3 regions of the Sphaerisporangium sp. NPDC049003 genome follow, and region 1 is predicted to be linked to each of the others. Evidence: riboswitches for the same ligand, from Rfam matches in the RefSeq annotation. Region 1 holds a riboswitch; each other region holds the start of a gene.
The links. A riboswitch is a leader RNA that binds a small molecule or an ion and turns the genes downstream of it on or off. The one in region 1 is predicted to bind cyclic di-AMP.
Positions count from the first base shown of each region.

Region 2: linked by a shared signal. The riboswitch ahead of ACGFIV_RS27130 (hypothetical protein) and the one ahead of ACGFIV_RS13735 (C40 family peptidase) in region 1 are both predicted to bind cyclic di-AMP.
Region 3: linked by a shared signal. The riboswitch ahead of ACGFIV_RS12810 (NlpC/P60 family protein) and the one ahead of ACGFIV_RS13735 (C40 family peptidase) in region 1 are both predicted to bind cyclic di-AMP.

Region 1 is NZ_JBICTU010000010.1:185,696-192,949, forward strand. It holds gene ACGFIV_RS13720 (glycosyltransferase family 4 protein) at 1-1,152, opposite strand, end outside; gene ACGFIV_RS13725 (M48 family metallopeptidase) at 1,149-2,615, opposite strand; gene ACGFIV_RS13730 (hypothetical protein) at 2,602-3,474, opposite strand; gene ACGFIV_RS13735 (C40 family peptidase) at 3,809-4,276, opposite strand; cyclic di-AMP (ydaO/yuaA leader) riboswitch at 4,359-4,518, opposite strand; gene ACGFIV_RS13740 (helix-turn-helix domain-containing protein) at 4,906-5,481, shown strand; gene ACGFIV_RS13745 (MFS transporter) at 5,478-6,824, shown strand; gene ACGFIV_RS13750 (NlpC/P60 family protein) at 6,791-7,254, opposite strand, start outside.
Region 2 is NZ_JBICTU010000026.1:84,309-91,562, reverse strand. It holds gene ACGFIV_RS27165 (hypothetical protein) at 1-313, shown strand, start outside; gene ACGFIV_RS27160 (hypothetical protein) at 440-1,231, shown strand; gene ACGFIV_RS27155 (hypothetical protein) at 1,586-2,734, opposite strand; gene ACGFIV_RS27150 (DUF397 domain-containing protein) at 2,963-3,166, shown strand; gene ACGFIV_RS27145 (hypothetical protein) at 3,180-3,758, shown strand; partial or broken gene ACGFIV_RS27140 (IS3 family transposase) at 4,126-4,737, shown strand; tRNA gene ACGFIV_RS27135 (tRNA-Lys) at 4,790-4,866, opposite strand; gene ACGFIV_RS27130 (hypothetical protein) at 4,987-5,595, opposite strand; cyclic di-AMP (ydaO/yuaA leader) riboswitch at 5,899-6,044, opposite strand; gene ACGFIV_RS27125 (OsmC family protein) at 6,536-6,934, opposite strand; gene ACGFIV_RS27120 (hypothetical protein) at 6,965-7,240, opposite strand.
Region 3 is NZ_JBICTU010000009.1:219,926-227,179, forward strand. It holds gene ACGFIV_RS12790 (L-aspartate oxidase) at 1-1,291, shown strand, start outside; gene ACGFIV_RS12795 (type III pantothenate kinase) at 1,291-2,073, shown strand; gene ACGFIV_RS12800 (hypothetical protein) at 2,144-2,269, shown strand; gene ACGFIV_RS12805 (LuxR C-terminal-related transcriptional regulator) at 2,735-2,926, shown strand; gene ACGFIV_RS12810 (NlpC/P60 family protein) at 3,094-4,173, opposite strand; cyclic di-AMP (ydaO/yuaA leader) riboswitch at 4,179-4,383, opposite strand; gene ACGFIV_RS12815 (amino-acid N-acetyltransferase) at 4,753-5,298, shown strand; gene ACGFIV_RS12820 (RDD family protein) at 5,415-6,674, shown strand; gene ACGFIV_RS12825 (RDD family protein) at 7,010-7,254, shown strand, end outside.

The DNA of each region.
Region 1 (7,254 bases):
GAGGCCGGGGTCGGCCAGCACCTCGGCGAACCGCTCGGCCACCAGGTCCCAGCGCCATTCCCGCTCGATCCACGCCCGGCCCCGCTCGCCCATCTCGCGGGCGCGGACCGGGTCCTTCAGCAGGGCCGTCAGGGCCGACGCCACGGCCGCCGGATCCTCGCCGTCCACCACCACGCCCGTCTCGCCCTCGCGGACCGCGTCGGGCGCGCCGCCCGAGGCCCCCGCCACGACCGGCAGCCCGGTCGCCGACGCCTCCAGGTACACGATGCCGAGGCCCTCCACGTCGAGTCCTCCCAGCCTCGTGCGGCACGGCATGGCGAACACGTCTCCGGCGTCGTAGTAGGCGGGCAGGCGGTTCCACGGCACCGACCCCGTCACGATGACCGAGTCGCTCAGCCCGCCCGAGCTGATCGCCTGTTCGAGGGCGGCGCGTGACGGCCCGCCGCCGACCAGCAGCAGCACGGCGTCCGGCGCCTCTGCGAGCACCGCCGGCCAGCAGCGTACGAGCGTGTCCTGCCCCTTGCGCGGGACCAGGCGCGAGACGCACACCACGACGGGCCGGTCGCCGATCCCCAGCGACGCCCGCACCTCCGCGCCGCCCGCTCCCCGGTGGAAGACCCCGGTGTCCACGCCGGGCGCGAGCCGTACGAGCCTCTCGGGCGGCATCACCCGCGCCAGCCTCTCGCGGGTGTAGTCGCCGAGGTAGGTGATCACGTCCGCGTGCGCGCCGATCCTCGCGAGCAGGCCCCGTGCGACGGGCACACCCGCCCAGGCGGCCTCGTGGCCGTGGGTCAGCATGACCACCCGCCGCGCCCCCGCCGCGCGCATCGCGGGCGCCAGGATGCCGAGCGGCGCCGCCGCGCCGAACACGACCGTGTCGCACGCCTCCTCGCGCACGAGCGCGGCGGCCCGCCTGGCGACGCCGGGCACGGGCAGCATCAGGGAGGTGGGGTGCCGCACGACCCGGTACGGCTGGCGCGCGTCGAACTCCTCCCAGCCGTCCCACCGGGAGGCGTAGACGATCACGGAGCCCGGCGGGCGGCGTACGGCGAGCGCGTGTACGAAGGCCTGGATCCCACCGGGCCTCGGCGGGAAGTCGTTGGTCACGACCAGCGTCCTCGCGTGCCCGGGGTCGCGCCCGGCCGGGGTCACGGCTCCGGCAGCCCGTGCAGGCGGGCCCAGGAGCGTGCCAGGGCGAGGCGCTGCGGGCTCGTCGGGTGGGACGCGTACATGAGGTACTCGAAGGCGTCGGGCGACAGGTCGGAGATGTTGGTCACGGCGAGGCGCTTCTGCATCGCCGCGAACGTCGCAGGATCGCGGGTCAGGTCGAGCGCGTGAACGTCGGCCCTGGCCTCGATCTGGCGGCTGACGACGTTCTCCGCGGGACCGGAGAGCAGGGTGGCGAGGCTCATCAGGCCCAGCAGCAGCCCGACCGCCCGTGGATCGGCCGCCGACCCGACGCCCGCGCGGCGCCTCAGCGAGGGGAGCGAGACCACCAGGAACAGCAGGCAGGCTCCGGCGGCGGCGCCGAGCGCGCCGACCAGCGTGCCGTAGAGGACGTCGCCGTTCTTGGCGTGGCCGAGCTCGTGGGCGACGACCAGCTCGACCTCGCCCGCCGGCGCCCGCAGCAGCGTGTCGTACACGACGATGCGCCGCGTCGCCCCGAACCCGGAGACGTAGGCGTTGAGCGCGGTGGTCCTGCGGGAGGCGTCGGCGACCAGCACGTCCTCCACGGGGACGCCGTCGCGGTTCGCCATGGCGATGAGGTCGTCGCGCAGCCGTCCCTGCGGGAGCGGGGTGAAGTCGTTGAACAGCGGCTCGACGACCACCGGGTAGACGAACGAGGCGACCACGGTGAGCAGGAACGCCCCGGCCGCCGCCGGGACCCACCAGCGCCGCGGCGCCCGGCGCGCCAGCCAGACGACGGCCAGCACCATGATCGCGACCAGCACGGTCTGGACGCCGAAGGTCTTGAGCCGATCTGCCGACCACGCGGGCCAGTGCTGCGTGGACAGGCCGAAGGCCCGCAGGCGGGTCTCGTACCACATGCCGAGCGGCCACTTGATCAGCAGGCTCACGGCCGAGAGCGCGAGGACGCCGAGCAGGACGCGCAGCCACCACGGGCCCCTGAGGCGGCCCACGACCCACGCGCCGAACGGCGTGAGGACCAGCACGCCCGCCACGACCAGCGTCACCGCGAGCGAGAGGTACACAGGGACGTTCACGGCGGCGTCGAACGCGGCCGCGCGGGCGATCTGCCCGGGGGTGAAGTCGCGCGCGGGATCGGGCGTCACGGCCGGGGCGGCGCCCGGCAGGGACCGCCACGGCGTGGTGACGGCGACCACCGCGGCCACGGCCACGCCGAGCGCGACGAGCGCGATGCCCGCCGCGCGCGCTCCCCCGCCCGTGCGCACGACGCCGCGAACCTCCTCGATCAACCCCGCCACGTGACAGCCCTCCTCACCCGGCCGCTCACGGCACACCTCGGGCGCACCGCCCCCGTGGCCACCGGCCCGCAGGCCCCGCGACTCCGGCACGCGGCCGCCGTGACCACCGGCCCTCTCCCCTCGCCCGCGCCGCGCCTCGGGCGCGCCCGCGGCGTCACGAGAGCTCACTCCGGACGTACTCACGCCAGGCGGCGGTGAACTCCTCCGTGGTCATCCCCAGAGCCCGGCCGAGCGCTGTCCGCGGGTCACTTCGCATGGACTCACGGTAGAGGGTCACAAGGGCACGCTCGCCGAAGCGCCCCGCGACATACCGGCAGGCGAGCCACGCCTCCTCGTACGCCTGCGCCAGGCGCGCGGAGCCGGCGGCGAACGAGGACGGGCCGGGTAGCGCCGCAGGCGGGCTCCCCGCGCGCACCTCGGCGGCCAGTTCCGCCGCGGCCGTCGTCACGGGGATCCCCGCGCCGAGGTAGCCGACGTAGTCGGCGAACCCCTCGATCAGCCACTTGGGGGTGTGGCCGTCGGCCGCCGCCCCGGTGGCGACGTGGGTGAGCTCGTGGGCCAGGACGACGTCGCGGCCCGCGTCCGTCAGGCGGGCGAAGGAGCGCGGCTCGATGATCACGCGATCGGTGCCGGCCACCGCCGCCAGCCCGCTCACCGTGGCGGGCGCGGCGAGCCGCGCGGCCTGATCGGTGGTCGCGGGGACCAGGATCAGCGGCCGTACCGGCCCCGCGACCCGGGCGACGGTCAGGGCCGCGCGGTCGGCCCTGCGGGCGAGATCCGACAGGCCCGCAAGGCCCGACAGGCCCGCGAGGCCCGGTCCGGCCGGGGCGCCCGCGCCGCCCTGAGCGCCGCCCGGCCGGCCGATGACCAGGGAACGCTCGCCCTGGACCACCTCGGCCCCTGACCAGATCTCGGGATGCTCGCGGATCACCGCGTGCGCGAGGGACAGCGGGCCGCCGGCGCCGGGAGGACCCGTCAGCGCGGCCAGCAGCCCCGCCAGTGCGGCCCAGAGCCAGACGACGCGCATGCGGGCAATCTACCCGCTGCCTCCGGCGAACCAGGCCCGTCCCGGGTACGGCCGGGAGACGTCTGAAGGCCCGTCCCGGGAAAGGCCGGGAGGTGTGAAGGCCTGTCCCGGGTGCGGCCGGACGGGTGAAGGCCCGTCCCCGGTACGGCCGGGACGCGCGTGGGCCTGTCCATGATCCGGAGGGTCAGGGCCGCCGGGGGACCGGCCGGGGACGCGCGAGGGCCCCGTCCGCCTCGATGGAGGTGGACGGGGCCTTCACGGCCGTCGCGTGGTCAGCGTGCGGGCGGGGAGGCTTCCCGGGAAAGCGGTCCTGGGAAGTCCCCTGGCACGCGGGTCACGCTCCGGGGCGGACGGCTCCGACGAAGCTGACCTTGCGGTAGCCGTTCAGCTTGTCGATGCGCACCCTCGCACCGCTGTGCGGGGAGTGGATCATCTTGCCGTGCCCGACGTACATGCCGACGTGACCGAGACCGCTGAAGAACATCAGGTCGCCAGGCTTGAGGTTCTTCCAGGAGATCTTCTTCTTCACAGAGCGGAACTGGCTGGCCGCGATGCGAGGAAGCTTCACGCCGGCCTTGCGCCAGGCGTACATGACGAGGCCTGAGCAGTCGAACGAGCCGGGGCCGCTGGCACCCCACCGGTACGGATCGCCGAGCTGCTTCTTGGCCGCGGAGACGGCCGTGTGCGCCTTGATTCGCTGCCTGGCGGCCTTGCTCAGCTTGGAGGAGCTCTGAGGGGCGGCCACCGTGGCGGCGTCAGCCGCCGTCGCCTGTATCGCGACCGCCCCGGCGGAGGCCGTCATGGTGAGCACGGCACCGCCGAGGGAGAGGCGGGCGAAGCGAGACAGACGGGGGTTTTGCGTGGTGCTGGACAGGATCGCTCCTTGGTTCTTCCACTCACGCCTACCGGGTTAGCTGACGGATTCGGGCTTGGAAGTCGCCCTACGGCGCCAATGGCGCCGATTCACCCCCTGACCCCACATTTAGGGCCAATTGGGTCCCCGGCTCCGTGCTCCTTGCCGCACGGATTCGGCAGGTCACCGCTGCCCGCGGTCCTGATTCGCGCCTTGTTTTCGACGGCGGTGACCAATGGATTCGTTCTGCTGGCGCCGGTCGGCCGACCGGCTTTGCTCACGACGGCATGGCGTGCTCGCCGCGGGCCAGAAACTACACAGATCCTCAATTGGAGGCAAAGCCTGAGCCAAGTCCGTAGATCAAATAGGGGTGATCAATAACGGATATCCCCTGCAAACCAGGGGCCTCGTTTACCTAAATGTGATTCCCCTCACATATCCCGAAACAGCACCAGTTGTGAGTCACATCCGTCACTCCGGCCCCACGCGTCGGCGATCTTCCGCAGGGGCCTGGTTCCGCAACCGCTCTTTCGCAACAGCTCTTGCACAGCAGTTGTTGCGCGTGTCAGCCTGATGCCATGGACCAAGAGAACATCCGCACGATCACCGACTCACGGGTGCTGGCCGCCCTGGCGCATCCCCTGCGGCGTCGTCTCATGGACGTGCTGAAGGTGGACGGCCCCTCGACGGCCAGCATGCTCGCCGAGCGCACCGGTCAGGCGGTCGCCAACGTGAGCCACCACCTGCGGGTGCTGGGCGCCAGCGAGCTCATCGAGGAGGCCCCCGAGCTTGCCCGCGACCGCCGCGAGCGCTGGTGGCGGCTGGTGTCGGCCGGGGTGCGCTGGACCACCGCCGACTTCGGCGGCGACCCCGCGTCCGCCGCCATCGCGAGTGCGGCGGAGTCCCTCAACCTCGACCACCACGTCAACCTCGTGCGAGCCTGGTACGCCGCGGGCGAGGACGAGCGGGCGATGTGGCGAAACGCGCCGTTCTCCACCGACAAGTGGCTGCGGCTGACCCCGGCCGAGCTGAGCGAGATCGAGCAGCAGATCAACGACCTCCTGCGCCGGTGGGCCACCCGCGAAGTGCCCGACGACGGGGAGCGGCGCGACCCGGTGTTCCTGTTCGCCTTCGGCGTCCCGGGGCAGCCGTGAGCGGAGCCGTCACCAGACCCCCCGCCCCGGGCGCCGTCCGCCGCCGCAGAGGCGGCCTGCTGCGCGACCGCGACTTCCGGCTGCTGTGGGCCGGAGAGACCGCCAGCGGCTTCGGCAGCACCCTCACCAGTGTGGCCCTGCCACTGGTCGCGATCACCGTGCTGCACACGAGCACGTTCTTCGTGGCCCTGCTGACGGCGGCGGCGTGGCTGCCCTGGATGATCATCGGCCTTCCCGCCGGGGCGTGGGTCGACCGCCTCCCCCGGCGGCCGGTGATGCTGATCTGCGACGGCGCCTCGCTGGTGCTGTTCCTCAGCGTCCCGGTCGCCGCCTGGTGGGGCCGGCTGACCATCGGCCATCTGCTGGCCGTCGCGCTGCTCGCCGGCACGGCGAAGGTGTTCTTCCAGACCGCCTACCAGGTCTACCTTCCCGCGGTGGTCCGCGACGCCGACCTGCCGGAGGGCAACGCCAAGCTCCAGGGCGGCGAGTCGGCCGCCCAGGTCGTGGGCCCCGGCGTGGGCGGCATCGTCGCGCAGCTCTTCGGCGCCGTCACCGGCCTGCTGGTCGACGCGGCGACGTTCCTGATCTCTGCGCTCTGCCTGCTCGCGATGCGGACCCGCGAAGCGCCCGTCAGCCGGGAACGCCGGTCGGCCACGCTGAGGCGGGAGATCGGCGAGGGACTGGCTTTCGTCGCCCGTGACCCCTACCTTCGCGTGCTCACGGTCTTCGGGGCCGTCAGCAACCTCGCGCTCATCGGGTATCAGTCGATCCTCATCGTCTTCCTGGTCCGCGAGGTCGGCGTGAGCTCCGGCACGGCGGGCGTCCTGATCGCGGCGACCAGCCTCGGCGGCGTGGCCGGCGCCGCGAGCGCCACCTGGATCGCGCGGCGCGTCGGAAGCGCTCACGCCCTCATCGCGTGCGAGATGGCAGGAGCCCCGTTCGGGCTGCTCATCCCGCTGGCGAGCCCGGGGTCCGGCCTGGCCTTCGCGGTGGCGGGCGGCCTCGGCGTCGTCGCGGGCGTGGTCGCCGGCAACGTCATCAAGTCGAGCTTCCGCCAGATGTACTGCCCGCGTGAGCTGATGGGCCGCGTCTCGGTCAGCATGCAGTTCGTCAACTACGGCACGATCCCGCTGGGCGCCCTGATCGGCGGGGCGCTCGGCGACGCGATCGGCGTCCGGCCGTCGATGTGGATCCTCACGGGAGCCCTCGCGCTGACGGGCCTCGTCCTGCTCGCCGGGCCGATCCGGCGGCACAGGGACCTGCCGTCCTCGCCCCCTGCGCGCCCCCGCGCGGCGTCAGGACAGGGCGCTCAGGGACGTACGGCGCCGAAGATGCCCCGGTAGGACGAGAGCGGGACGACCTTCACGACGTCGCCCGTGCGGGGGGCGTGGACCATCTTGCCGCCGCCCGCGTACATGCCGACGTGGCCGAGGCCGGAGGCGAACAGCAGGTCGCCCGGCTGCAGGGCGTTGAGGGAGACCCGGCGGGAAGCCCCCCAGGAGTACTGCTCGGCGGCGGTGCGCGGGAGGCTGACGCCGGCGGCCCGCCAGGCCGCCTGGGTGAGCCCTGAGCAGTCGTAGGAGCCTGGACCGGTCCCGCCGTACCGGTAGGGCTTTCCCACCTGGGCGAAGGCGAACTGGAGGGCCGTGCGCGCGTTGCCGGAGGCGGAGCCGGTGTACTTGATGCCCGCGCTGTTGGGGTTTCCCGCGTTGTAGGCGTTGAGGCGGCGGAGCAGGCGCTCCTGCTCGCCGACCAGCTTCTCGACGTCCTTCT
Region 2 (7,254 bases), on a different contig from region 1:
CTACGGGACCTGGCCGGACATCGAGACCCACAGCTGGAGCAATCACGTCGAGGTCCGTGAATTCGGCCACGACCCATCCGCCGACACGGAAACCAGCCGCATAACACGCCACCAACCACGCGACGAACTCCCCGCCGGAACCGTCCCTTCAGCCCCCAACCCCGCGCCCCGTCAATCCGGCAAACTCCCCTTCACCGGAATGGACGCCCAGAGCGTGGGCATCGTGGTCGCGGGCAGTCTGGCGGCGATTATCCTGGGCGCCTTCCTCGTCAGCCTGTCGATCCGGCGAAGGCGGCCCGCTCCCCGCGAATAGCCCGCCGCCGTGGCACCGCCACGTCGCCGCCATGTCGTCGCCGTGTCACGGCCCTACGTGGACGTAGGGTGGGGCATCCCCATGCACGCGAACCGTGCCGCCACCCGCCGATGACATCATGTGACGGTGGATAGGGATGGGGAACACGGGCCGCGATGGGCCGGCGGGCAGGTCATGGCCGGGGGCTCTCCGCTGGTGCCGGGCGGGTACGCCCTGCCGGAGGCGGGCCTCCCCCTGGACTACTACCTGATCTTCGCCACGGCCGGTGACCGGCGCCGTGGAGCGCCGCCGTCGGGAGTCCTGGTCGAGGAGTTCCTCCTGCACGACGACCACACCGCGGCCGGCATCGGCAGCGCCGGGTGGACGCCGGCGACGGGCGCCTGGCGCAGCTCCCCCGCGCTGAGCCGCGAGATCCGCACCGACGCCCTGCTGCGTGAGCGGGTGCTCCCGGTGAGCCGCGCCGACGCCGCCGGCGCCTGCACGATGCTCGGCGGGGGCGCGTTGCCGCAGGAAGCACGGCTTCGCGGCTTCTTCGGTGACTGCCAGGCGCTGCCCACCGCCGCCCCCCTGGATCTGGGCTCACCCGATGGCGGAGGGGGGCGCCACTATCGCATCCTGTTCGCCGGAGACGTCCACGAACCCGGCCTCACCAACCTGCGGGCGTCCTTGAGGCTGGAGCCGGTCGGCGACCCGGCGGACCCGCGGGCACAAGTGATCGGCACGGCGACGGCGACCCCCGCCGGCCACACGCTCACCTGGGAACTGCGCCGCATCGGGCCGGGAATCGCCTGGTGCCTCGACGTGACCGTGAGCCCGGGCGCCGGCCCAGCCTCCGCCGTCGGGGCGCTGCTCCACCACCACAGGCAGGCGATGCGCGGCCAAGGGCTGATTCCCGTCACGATCGAACGCTTCGCCTGACCTGCGCCGCGGACGACGCCGCGTGCCATCTCGACGAATCCGCCGGCTCCCCAGCGTCGCCACAGAATGCGCGGGGTCGATTTGACGGCCGCCTGGCCGACGACGTCGTACACGCAGTGGCCCGCGGTCATGACGAGGCTCTTCTCGGTGCCCTTCGCGGAGGTCGCCGCGCAGGTGTAGTCGCGGCCGCCGCGGGTGAAGAAGACCCGGCCGACCGTCTTGGGCAACGCCGATGACCTTGGGCGGCTTCCCCTTCACCTTCCCGATCTTCTCCATCTGCCCGGTCGGCAGCCCCGGATTCCGCACCTTCTTGACCGGCACGGCCACCGCGGCCGGAGCCCTGGGTCCCGGCCGTCAGCGTTTGAGCCCACCGACCACCGTGGCGATCTGCTGCCACAACGCGCTGTCTCCGAGCGCGTAGCTGAGGAAGGGGATGAACAGCGCGGCATTGTTGAGGGTGACCCATCGGCGCAGGGATGGTTCGACCGGCCACGTGGGTGCTGCGAGAAGCAACCGGTAGCGGTTCAGCAGGGCTTCGAGCTGTTTGCTGACCTCGTCGTGGTCCTCTCCGACCTCGGTCAACGATGTCTGCGCCACCCGAATACGCGGAATGAGCCGTGCGGCCTGTAATCGCCATTGATCTGAGTTGTTACGCATTACCCGGTGAGCTACCCGCATCGGTAGGACAAAAGCGAGAATCTCGAAAATGACGGCGATCGCCAAAAGCCCCAGATAGGGTGTTCGCCACTGCCAGAGAAACGAGGGAAGAAGGGGAATGAGAAACCACCACATCGCCAGGTACACCGCGGGGAGTGCCGCCACCATAGACTGGCGGAAGTAGAATCGGCCGACCGGACCCAAGCCGGTGGCACCGTCGGGATGCTCCAGCATCGGGTCGAAGAGGGATCCGCGCCGGGGCGCGAGCCGCCACACCCTAGCGTAAGCGACCATCCTTCCCAGTCGTTGGCCCGCAACCACGCCCGCCAAAGACTGGAAGGCCAACCCCGCCGGGTTGTGCACAACGATATAGGCGAAGTTGGACGCGCTGGAGGCGAACCAGGCAGCGGCCAAGGCCACGCCGACCACAGTACCCGCGATTACTTGGTACCGTTTGCAGACCCGGCGCAGATCCCGACGGAGTCTACGCAGCTCGCGATTGGTAAGCCGCAGAATTCCGCTGTCAACCAGATCGCGCATTGTATGGTTCAACGCCGGGCCCAGAGTCTCACTCAACTCCACGCTGACGATGAAGGTCATCACCCCGCTCACATACAGCCAGTCCCACGGGTGACGATGTAGGGCGACCGACATGTATGCGACCACCAGCACGGCTACGATAACCGAAGCCCAAAGGAGCCTGCGCCGGAGTGCGGACATCGTCGTGGCTCTGAAAGAGTCGATGGCGATGACACCCACGGCGGTGATTGACCACGCATCGGCCAGGTTCCGGAGCGGCGCCTCATCTCCCCATACGGATTGGACAACCGCGACGACAGCGGCCACGAGTATCGGGATTACCCAGCTAAGCCAGCCGCGAAGATCGCTATCGCCTCGGAAAATACGGCGCCACATCATCGTCTTACGGTTCTCTTTCCTGGTCGAATTAGTGCCATCCTAAAGGATTCCGGTTGGACATATCCGCCTTACCACCTTCATCCGCCCTGCACCGATTTTGGATTACCTCGCTATCATTTGCCGAGAACATTGCGGTATCCGATCAGAGAGGACTCCATGATGGAACTCGAGAACGGGACGGCGCAGGACTTCCGGAGATCGTCATTCTGCAACCCTGATGGTGGCTGCGTCGAGGTCGCTCGCGGCACGCGCGGGGCCGCAGTGCGCGACGCCAAGAACCCGGCCGGCGCTGTCCTCGTCTTCACCGAAGAAGAGTGGACTGCCTTCGTCCGCGGCGTCCGCGCCCGTGAGTTCGACTGAGACCGTGTCTCAGATGGGCGCCCTCCATCAAACTCTGACCGATCTGGTGACACCCGGCGAACAGGAACTCTTGCGCTCAGAGGCCCTGCGTCTTCGCGCTAGCGCGGACACCCGGATACGGCGGGACCCAAAATTGGTGGATGACGCCCAACTAACGAGCCCGGCCTCCGGCTGGTACACCTCCGGCGGGGATGTCCGCTGGGACCTGCACCAACGCACTCTGGTGGACCGGCTCGGTGGAATGCTGGGCCGTTCCGTGCAGGCTGTGGTGTCGTCCTATCTGTACTACGGGCGAGGCGACTTCATCGGCCTGCACACCGATCAAGGCGCCTGCCAGCTCACCGTGCTGGTTCTCCTGGACGGGACCGCAGGTCCGCTCTGGGTCCATCCTGAGCTCTGCGGACTGTCAGCCGCCGAGTTGCTTCAGCACACCCGTGAACATGGCGTCTGTCCGCCTGGTGGCGTCGCCGTTGACTTAGGAGACGGCCCGACCCTACTTCATGGCCAGCTCCTTCCTCACCACCGTTCCCCTCACGAAGACGACAGGGAGATCGCCCTGGCGGCCTTCTGCTACGAAACCGCCGCCGATTGACCGGCGTAGGGCGGCTCATGACGATGGATCGGCACCATGGCCCCGTGCAACGGCGCCGCCGTGCTCGGACTCAGTGTCGAAGCCCCGGGACACTCGCGCAGGCCGCACAGCTCATTGAGCAACGCCACCATCGACCACAATGATGACCCGCGGCGGACGCAGGGTGGTGATCGTTGATCGGCCGCTTGCGGTTCATCTCCGCCTACCGCCTCGTCTACGGGGTCAAGCGGCTGTGCCGGGTGTGAACGTGGCGCGCAGCGCCTTCTACGCCTGGCTGGGGCGGGAGCCGGCCGGCGCGGGCCGTTGAGGACGAGCGGATCGTGGAGAAGATCCGGCGCTTTCATGACGCCTCGGGGGGACGAACGGCTCGCCGCGGATCACCGCGGACCTGCGTGATTCCGGGGAGCGCGTCAACGCCGAGCGGGTGGCCCGGTTGATGCGTGTGCATGGCATCGTCGGGCTGCATCTGCGTAAGGGCAGGCGGACCACGATCCCTGACGAACTCGCTCCGCCGGTCCCTGACCTGCTCAAACGTGACTTCGCAGCCGGTGGGGTCAACCGGAGGTGGTGCGGGGACATCACCTATCTGCCGGTCGGTGACTCGTGGATGTATCTCGCGACGGTGATCGATATCGGGTCGCGGCGACTGGTCGGCTGGTCGATCGCCTACCACCTGCGGACCGAGCTGATCAGCGACGCGTTGAAGGCGGCGGTCGGAGCGCGAGGCGGCCAGGTCGACGGCGTGATCTTTCATGGTGACCGCGGCTGTCAGTACACCTCGGCCGAGTTCGCGGCGCTCTGCGACGGCTGTCGGATCCGCAGATCGGCGGGCAGGACAGGGACGTGCCTGGACAACGCCCTGGCGGAGGCGTTCAACGCCACGCTCAAGCGTGAACTGCTGCAAGGGGGACAACGATCATGCCGGAGACCCGGTCGCGACCAAAGAGCCCACAACGACCCCACACAGGCCCGGAAATGACTGTGGGCACCCTCCGTCAAGTGGAGAATGCCCAGGTCATCGGCCGGTGCCGTGGTGCGCCGCCAGGGACTCGAACCCCGGACCCGCTGATTAAGAGTCAGCTGCTCTAACCAACTGAGCTAGCGGCGCGTGACTACGGTGACTTTAGCAGTCCTGGCCAGGCTCCGCACATCCTCAGCGGCGATGTGGGGCTTTTCAGGTGGTTCCCCACAGGGCCCACGCCGGGCGTGTCGCGCGGAGGCCTCCGGGTCAGCCGGTGGCGAGGACCACCGGGGTGGGGGGCGTGGCGGGATTGGTGTCGTAGACGCCCCACGCGCCGTTGGAGAACGGGACGGGGTAGTTCTTCTTGCCCACGCCGTCGCCCCACTTGGTGATCACGTAGTCGACCTTGATGTGTCCGGCGGCGAAGCCGGTGACCACCAGGGAGGAGTTGTTGAAGGTACCGCCGGTCAGCTCCGCGAAGGTCTTCCCGTCGATGTCGAGCATGACGCCGCTCTCGGACGGGATCCCCGGGCCTCGGTCGCCGATGAAGAACGGGGCCTTCTTGTCCTTGTAGACGACGTATCCCTCGGTGCCGAGAGGCCAGCTGGGGCTGGCGAACAGGCCCTTCTGCATCGGCTTGCCGATGGCCGGAAGTCCCGTGTCACCCATGCGTCCTGAGGCGTCGTCCCAGAAGTACGAGGCCCTGGTGGAGCCCTTGAGCAGCATCGGCTTCTCGGTCTGGACCGCGACGGGGTTCAGGGGCTTGTCGTCGGCGTGCGCCGAGACCGTGGCGCAGACGGCGGTGGCGCAGGCGAGGACGACGCCGGCGACACCGGACGTCCATCGACACTTGGGGGTGATCTTGAAAGGAGGCATGGGAGGATAGGATCTTTCATCAGAAGACAAGGGGACCCGCGCTCCGAGTGGTCAGGAGTTCGGTGCGGGGGGTGGAAAGCGCTCTCAGGGTGAGGCGAGGCTTCGTGGGGTCCATCGCGGCGCTGAGCGCGCATTCGTACGTGGTCGGTCAGCGGTGGCGGCTTGCCACCATGTGTCACAGAGGGCGTAGATCGCTCGCGTGCACGGCTGCTACCAGCCGACTTGTCCGCCGCTTCTGACGGCGAGATCCGGGTCTAGGGTTGCCCGGTGCAATGACTGCTCGGAGTGGGGTGCTCCACTCGGGTCTCCTCTCCAATCACGTCTACCGGGTTAGCTGACGGGTTCGGGCTTGGAGTCGCCCTACCGCTCACGCGGATTCACCCCAAGAGATTTGGGTCCCCGGCTCCCCCGGGCCTGGTGTGGCCCTGGAGATTCGACACTTGGGGCGGCGGCCTTCGGACTGAAGACCAGGTCACCGCCCCTTTCGTGGTTGAAACCTTACCCACCGAGTCAGGACAAAGCAAACGAAAGTGCTACAAAGCATTATTAGATCTACCTTCGCACCACAAACCCCTATATTTCAGACATCGGGGCTTATAGAGGACGTGCGGCGCGACGATCGGGGAGATCAGGGGAGATCAGGGGCCGGGAGACATGAATCGGGGCCGGACAGTCCCCCGCCTGTCCGGCCCCGATCTTCACGGTCCAGCGCCGATGCCTTCCCCCAAACGCATCGGGCGGTCCCGCTGTACGGACGCGGTCCCCCACCGCGTCCTTCTGGCGAAAAGCTCTGCGGCGCCCTCTCGGGCGGCTGGTCGCATCCCCCTTGACCTGCCTTAACACTACATACCGGGGCCTGAGCTACTCGTCATCGCCGGGTATAGATTCGGTCTAACTCGCTGGGATGACCGGGTACGGCCGGACCCGCCGGGCCAAGCGGCTATTCGGGCAGTTCGACCTTGACCTCGGTGCCCCTCTCCAGGGAGCGGCTGACCGTGCAGTGCCGCTCGTGGACCCGGTGGGCCACGGCGCGGAAGACCTCGTCCGCCTCCGCGTCTCCCTCGGGCAGCTCGACGTCGTACGTGATCGTGACCGGGCCGAGCAGCGTGGGCTCGGCCTTCTGGGCCTCGACCGTCATCGCCAGCCGTACGAGCCTGTGCCCGCGCTGGGCGGTGAGCGGCTCGACGGTCACGATGTTGCAGCCTCCGACCGCGGCGAGCAGTAGCTCGACGGGGGTGAAGACACCCTCCTCGTCACCACTGCCCATCGCGACCTCCGCTCCGCGCGCGTTGCGCGCCACGAAGCCGTTGTCAGTACGCTCCACATTCACCGATGCCATGCTCTGGAGCCTAGAGCCGGCGGGGAACGCTCAGGCGTCGGGGTGCTCGGAAAGGTAGGCGAGGTAGACGGGACGCAGCGCCTCCCCGAGCTCGCCCTCACCGGAGGCCATCGCGTCGCTGAGCAGCGCCGACACCCGGCTGAGATCGTTGGCCGTCTCATCCCCGTGACCGCTCGCGGCCTCGGCCGCCGGGATCACCTTCAGCAGTTCCCACAGGAAGCCGAAGTCACCGTGCGCCACGGCGTAGCGCACCGCCCTGTCGTGGAGCTCCTTGGGCGTCAGCGACTGCAGCTCGTCCTGGTCCATTAAGGCTCACCCCC
Region 3 (7,254 bases), on a different contig from region 1:
CGGGTCAGCGGCCGTACGGCCCGCGCTGGGTGAGCCGGTCGACGACGGGCGGGCCGCCGGGCTCGTCGACCCCCGGGTACGGCCGCGCGTCCAGGGACGGATGAGCGGCGGCGCGGGAGTGCTGCGGAGCGAGCGGAGCCTGTCCGAGGTCGCCCGCGGCCTCCTGGACGCCCGCTGGACCCCTGTGGCCGTCGAGCCCTGCACGGAATCCTGGGAGGCCACGAACCTGCTCACCGTGGCCACCGCGCTCGTCACGGCGGCGCGGGCGCGGGAGGAGACGCGCGGATCGCACTGGCGCGAGGACTTCCCCGAACGAAATGATGCCTGGTGGCTGGGGCACCTTGACGTGACCCTGACCGAGGAGGGACTTGCCATGACCTACCGGCAGCACGACGAGGACCGCACGACCATGCTCCCGCACCAGGTCGAGACCGACCTCGTCGTGGCGGGCCTCGACCCGGCGGCGGTCATGGCGCTGATCGGCACCGCGATCGCCGAGGACCTGTCCCAGGAAGGCGACGTGACCACCATCGCCACGATCCCGGACGACCAGGTGGCCGCCGGCGACGTCGTGGCGCGTTCCGACGGCGTGGTCTCCGGGCTCGCGGTCGCCGAAGCGGTGTTCTCCTTCTCCTCCCGGGGCCGCCTGACCGCCGAGCGCCACGTGAAGGACGGCGAGGGGGTCTCGCGAGGTGACGTGCTGATGACGGTCTCCGGGCCGGCTCGCGACCTCCTCACCGCCGAGCGCACGGCGCTCAACCTGCTCACCCACCTGTCCGGCATCGCCACCCTGACCCACCGCTGGGTCCAGGCGGTGGCGGGGACGACCGCGCGCATCCGTGACAGCCGCAAGACCCTGCCCGGCCTGCGAGCCCTGGAGAAGTACGCCGTGCGGTGCGGCGGTGGGGTCAATCACCGGATGTCGCTTTCCGACGCGGCCTTGATCAAGGACAATCACGTGGTGGCGGCCGGTGGGGTCGCCGAGGCGTTCCGCGCTGTGCGACAGGCCTATCCCGGGCTGCCGATAGAGGTCGAGGTCGATCGCGTCGACCAGCTCGAACCGGTGCTCGCGGAAGGGGCGGAGGAGATCCTGCTGGACAACTTCAGCGTGGAGGAGCTGGCGCACGCCGTCCGGCTCGTGGACGGCAGGGCACGCCTTGAGTCCAGCGGAGGACTCACCCTGGATTCGGCGCGTGAAGTGGCCGAAACCGGTGTTGACTACCTTGCTGTCGGTGCGCTGACCCACTCGGCGCCCGCACTCGACATCGCTTTGGACCTTCGGGAGGCTTGATGCTGCTAACGATCGACGTCGGCAACACCCACACCGTGCTCGGCCTGTTCGAAGGCGAGGAGGTCATCGAGCACTGGCGCCTCGCCACCGACGCGCGGCGCACCGCCGACGAGATCGCGGTCGTCCTCCAGGGGCTGCTCGGCCAGAGCCCCCTGCTCAAGGGGGCCGACATCAGCGGCATAGCCATATGCTCCACGGTCCCCTCCGTGCTCAACGAGATGCGCGAGATGTGCAGGCGCTACTACGGCGACGTCACCGCCGTGATCGTGGAGCCCGGCGTCCGCACCGGGGTGCCGGTGCGCATGGACAACCCCAAGGAGGTCGGCAGCGACCGCATCGTGAACGCGCTCGCCGCCATCACGTTGTACGGCGGGCCGTGCGTGATCGTCGACTTCGGCACGGCGACGTCGTTCGACGCCGTCTCCGCCAAGGGCGAGTACGTGGGCGCGGTGACCGCCCCGGGCATAGAGATCTCGGTGGACGCGCTCGCGGCGGCGGGAGCGCAGCTCCACAAGGTCGAGCTCGTACGGCCGCGCTCGGTGATCGCCAAGAACACCGTCGAGGCGCTCCAGGCCGGCATCATCTACGGCTTCGCCGGCCAGGTCGACGGCATCGTCGAGCGCATGGCGCCGGAGCTCGCCGCCGACCCCGACGACGTGACCGTCGTGGCCACGGGCTCCCTCGCCTCGCTGGTGGTCGATGAGGCCCGCTCCATCGACGTGCACGAGCCGTGGCTCACGCTCATCGGCCTGCGTCTCATCTACAACCGCAACATCGGTTGAGCCCCGCGGTCCGCCTTCAGGACACCGGCGCCAGGCGCCCCCCGAACATCACCGCCCGCGAGCCGCTCATGTGAGGTACGAGCTGACGGCACTGAGCGTGTCGCTCCTGCCGGGCATGATTGTGATCAAGCGGCGGGCGGAGATCCATATCGAGGACGTGGAGGCGGGCCGCGCCGATTACGACGCCAGGGCGTGATCGATAGCGACAAATCAGGGCACGGTGGCATGTCGCGCAGCCGGGTGCGGCCAGTCGGAAAAAGTCTGAAACAACCCATCATTTCATGAGCGGAAATGAGCGCTGATCATATATCCGTGCCCGAGGATGATCCCGAGGCCGGGCCGGGAACCCGCCATCCACCAGGACCGCGGTCGCGTCTCGCCGGGCCGTGACGGGTGCTCACGCTGATCTCGGTCGGTGTCCGGCCAACCTATAGGTTCGCAGACATGTCATGAGTAGTTCACATATGGACTGGTATGTCAATCACGAACGGAACGCGTATCGAGGTCGGCGCTTGACGACCTTTCGAGATGGCGTTTACCGTTCCTGACGGGCGGGCCGAAGCATTCAGTATGTTGCCGAGTTCGTCGTGGGGGAGGACACCCGATGGCGTATCCGGATCTGGTTTCCCGGGGGAATGACATTCCCCCGGGATCAGACGGTGTGGGATTGAGCGACGATGATCTTCTTCTGCTCGCCGAGTTGGCCAAGGGCGTGACGGTCGACAGAGTGGGTCGCCGGCTGGACGTGAGCGGCCGCACGGTGCGGCGGCGCCTCCGGGGCATCTGCGATCGCATCGGCGTCGCCACCGCCATCGAGGCGGTGGCCTGGGCGGCGCGACGCAGGCTCATCTGACCGAGGGCGGCCGGCTGAGGACGGCGCGTCGTGGGCTGATCCAGCCGAGCGTGCGCGCCGTGTGGCGAGGGAAGCACGCGGGCAGGCATGAACCACCGCCTGCCCGCCGTGTCGCCTCGACGGCTGCCCCAGGCCCGTACGGGCACCTGTGACATCTTGGGGCACTGTCAGTCGGCGATGCGCACGCCGCCGGCGAACGGCCGGTTGCCCAGCGGGGCCACCCGCACCACGTCACCCGTGTGAGGCGCGTGCACCATCATGCCGCCGCCGATGTAGATGCCCACGTGGTGCAGGTCGCTATAGAAGAAGACCAGGTCGCCGGCGCGAAGATCCTCCCGTTTCACGTGGGTGCCGGCGGTCCACTGGTCGCCGGTGTAGTGGGGCAGGCTGATGCCGACCTTCTGGTAGGCCCACATGACCAGGCCGGAGCAGTCGAAGGTGGTCGGGCCCGCGGCGCCCCAGACGTACGGCCTGAGTTGCTGCGTCAGCGCCCATTTGGTGGCCTCCGCGGCCTTGCCCTGTCCCGGGATCGGGATGTCGACCTTCGTCGCCCTGCCGAACGACTGGCCCACCTGGGAGAGCGCCCGCCTGAACAGGCTGGTCTCGGTCTTGGTGACCAGGGCGCGGATCTTGTCGCGCTGGACCGAAAGGTCGGTGACGAGCTGCTTGACCTCTACCTCGCGGGCCTTGGCGCTCGCCTTGGCGCGCTCGGCCATGTCCATGGCCTTGGTGATCTGCGAGACCTCCTCGCCCTGCTGCAACTGGAGGGCGTAGGTCGTGGCCGCCCGGTCGAGGTAGCCCGCGGGGTCGCCGGACATGGCGAGCGCCAGCGAGGAGTCGATGCCGCCGGTCATGTAGGCGTCCTGCGCGTACAGCCCGGCCTTGCGGCGCTTCTCCTCCAGATCGGTCTGGCTCTTGGCCAGCGTCTTCTTGGCGAGGTCGGCCGAGCGCCGCGCCTGCTCGAGACGCTCCTTCTGGCCGTTGTACTGCTCGGTGAGCGACTCGATCTCGTTGTAGAGGTGCTCGACCTGGGTCTTCAGCTGGTTCAGGCTGGGCTTGGGATCGGCGGTGGCGTTCATCAGGGGCGACCCGAAGGTCACGGCCGTCAGGGTGACGGTGACGAGCGCGATACGGCGCGGGAGGCGTCGGGGCGCTCCCAGGACCGTGCCGAGCCAGGAACGCGGGCTCCGTTCTCGGGAGCGGGCATGCCTGCCCGCGCTTTTTCCAGGCGTGCGCCTAGGCTGCACCAACAAGCTCCTCTCCTTTGCCGCCTACCGGGTTAGCTGACGGGTTCGGGCCGGAGTAGCCCTACCGAGCGCGTGATCATGGAGGAACGCGATGCCTCCCGCTCGGATTCACCCCAGGGGTGGTGGTCCGCCGGGTCGCCCCGTCTCTCACCATTGGGTCCCCGGTTCCCCGCCACGTTGGATGTGGCCGGGATTAGGCGGTTTCAGCCACCGCTAGGCGATGACCGACATTGACGCTGGACACTAGTGCAGTCGAGGTTCCTGCTCAACCAGAACTGCGAATTCTGTTGAGGTTTCACAACCGACGCATCACGAGAAGATCACGCCCGCTGCGACGACGGGCCCACGTTACCCTGGCTTTACGAGTCTTTGGGGGTCGGTTGGCGCAGAAAGTCGCAGGTCTGCCTCCGCGTCGACTATGAAATGTCAACAAGACCGGCGATTTCGACGCACGGCGCTCGACCGATTACCCAGCGCGACGGAGGCTAGGATCGAAGGGGTTTGGGTCCGGCCGTTATGGCGCGCGAACCCCTGCCACTGGGGGAGTCCCGCCTCAGGGGCCGGATACGCTGACCGGTCATGGAGCAGGTCGTGGAGCCCGGACGCGCCGGCAGCACGCTCGTCGTCAGGCGAGCACGCACTCCCGATGTCCGGACGATCAGGCGACTGGTCGACACCTATTCCGGCGACGGCCCGCGCCTGCTGCGCAAGTCGACCGTCACCCTCTACGAGGACGTCCAGGAGTTCTGGGTCGCCGAGAGCGGCGGGGAGGTGGTGGGCTGCGGGGCGCTGCACGTGCTCTGGGAGGACCTCGCGGAGATCCGCACCGTCGCCGTCGACGAGAGCCGCCGCGGCCTCGGCATCGGGCACATGATCGTGGCCGCGCTGCTGGACACCGCGCGGGAGCTCGGGTTGCGGCGGGTCTTCTGCCTCACGTTCGAGGTCGGCTTCTTCGCCAGACACGGGTTCGAGGAGGTCCAGGGCACTCCGGTGTCTCCGGAGGTGTACGCCGAGTTGCTGGACTCCTACGATGAGGGCGTGGCCGAGTTCCTCGATCTGGAACACGTCAAGCCGAACACTCTCGGTAACACACGCATGCTTCTCCATTTGATCCCGCGATCTTGACCGGTGGGATGACGCGATGGAAAGGTGACTGTTGATGCCACTGTCGCTACGTTGGGCAACACCACAGCATGTGTGTCTGACATATGCCGCATGCGAAGCCGAAGTGAGGTGACACGGTGAGCACCGGACAGCCGCCGTACCCACGGGACGAACCGGAGGACGATCAGTCGTTCTCCGGATCTCCGCAATATGGGCAGCAGCACAACGCCGACCCGGAGGTGACGGTCATTCACCGTCCCCAGCCGACATCAGAGAACAGCTACCCCCAGCAGTCCTACGGGCAGCAGCAGCCGTACGGCCAGCAGGGTGCCTACGGGCAGCAGGGCGGCACCGGAGCGTACGGGCAGGGCCATCCCCAGCAGTCCCAGTCGCCGGGCCAGCAGTCGTACGGCCAGCAGGGTCAGCAGGCGTACGGTCAGCACGACTCGCAGCCGGGCGCCGGCCAGCCCTACGGGCAGCAGGGCTACGGCCAGCAGCAGTATGGCCAGCAGAGCCAGCAGGGTTACGGCCAGCAGCCTCAGCAGGGCCAGGGTTACGGCCAGCAGCAGGCCTACGGTCAGCAGGGCTACGGCCAGCAGCCGCAGTACGGCCAGCAGGGCCAGCAGGGCTACGGCCAGCAGCCCGGCCAGGACCAGCAGGCGTACGGCCAGCAGGCCCAACAGGGGCAGCAGCAGTACGGCCAGCAGCAGGGCTATGGCGATCAGCAGTACGGCCAGCCGCAGTACGGGCAGCAGCAGGCCGGCTACGGCCAGCAGCCGCAGTACGGCCAGCAGGGATACTCCCCGCAGGGCTACGGCCAGCCGGGCTACCCGCAGGGCGGCTACCAGCAGCCCTACGCCCCGGCGGGCGCGCAGCCTCCGGGCGCGCCGGCGCCTCTGGCCGAGTGGTGGCAGCGCCTGGTCGCCCGCCTCATCGACGGGGTGATCCTCATGATCCCGTACGTGATCATCAGCATGGTGCTGAACGCGATCATCGTGATCCAGGTCAGCTACAACGCCACCACGGGGGTGATCACCCCGCCGAGCGGAGCCTTCCTCGCGTCGCTGCTGATCTCGCTGCTCGTCGGAGCCATCTGGATCGCCTACGAGGTCGTGATGCTCAAGCAGCGCGGGCAGACCGTCGGCAAGATCCTCATGGGGATCAAGGTCGTCCCTGTGGGCGGCACGCTGGACGCCGGCGGTCTGACGACCGACGTGGCGATCAAGCGCGCGGCCGTGCTCTGGGGGCCGTCGCAGATTCTCCAGTGGATTCCTGTGGTGAACTGGATCGGCTCGATCTTCTGCCTGGTGAACGTTCTGTGGCAGTTCTGGGACAAGCCGCTCCAGCAGTGCCTTCATGACAAGGCCGTGAACACGATCGTCGTCAAGGTCAAATAAGGCCGGCGAGAGGGCCGGGGGATGTCATCCCCCGGCCCTTTTCTGTCCGCGCCCACCCGTGGGCACCTGCTCCTGGCGTCGTGTTCTGTCCAAGATGCCCCTCGCGTACCGTTCCGCGAGACCCCCGGCCGGATCCGTGAGACCCTCAGGCGACCCGTTGGTGAAATCCCGGGCAACCGCACCCTGAACTCCAGGGCGGCGCTCATGGGAGGACGCGCACGGCAGGCTCCGGGGCCCCGGCGACGAAGTCGGCGAACCGGTAACGGACATACACGTACATGCGATAGGACCTTGCACGAACCGCAGCTTCTACGCTTGTCGCGAAAGGTGCTCTAATGACGGCAGAACCGCCCCCCGGCAATCCCTACCAGCCTCCCCCGCCGCCCGGTCAGCCGTACGGCAACCCCCAGGGCGGGGACTACGGCAACCCGTACGGCGCTCCGCCGCCGTACGGCGCCCCGCAAGGCGCCCCGCTTCCGCCGGGAGTGCCCGCCCCGCTCGCCGAGTGGTGGGAGCGCCTTGTGGCGCGGATCATCGACGGTGTGATCTTCGGCATCGTGTACGCGATCCTGACCGCCAT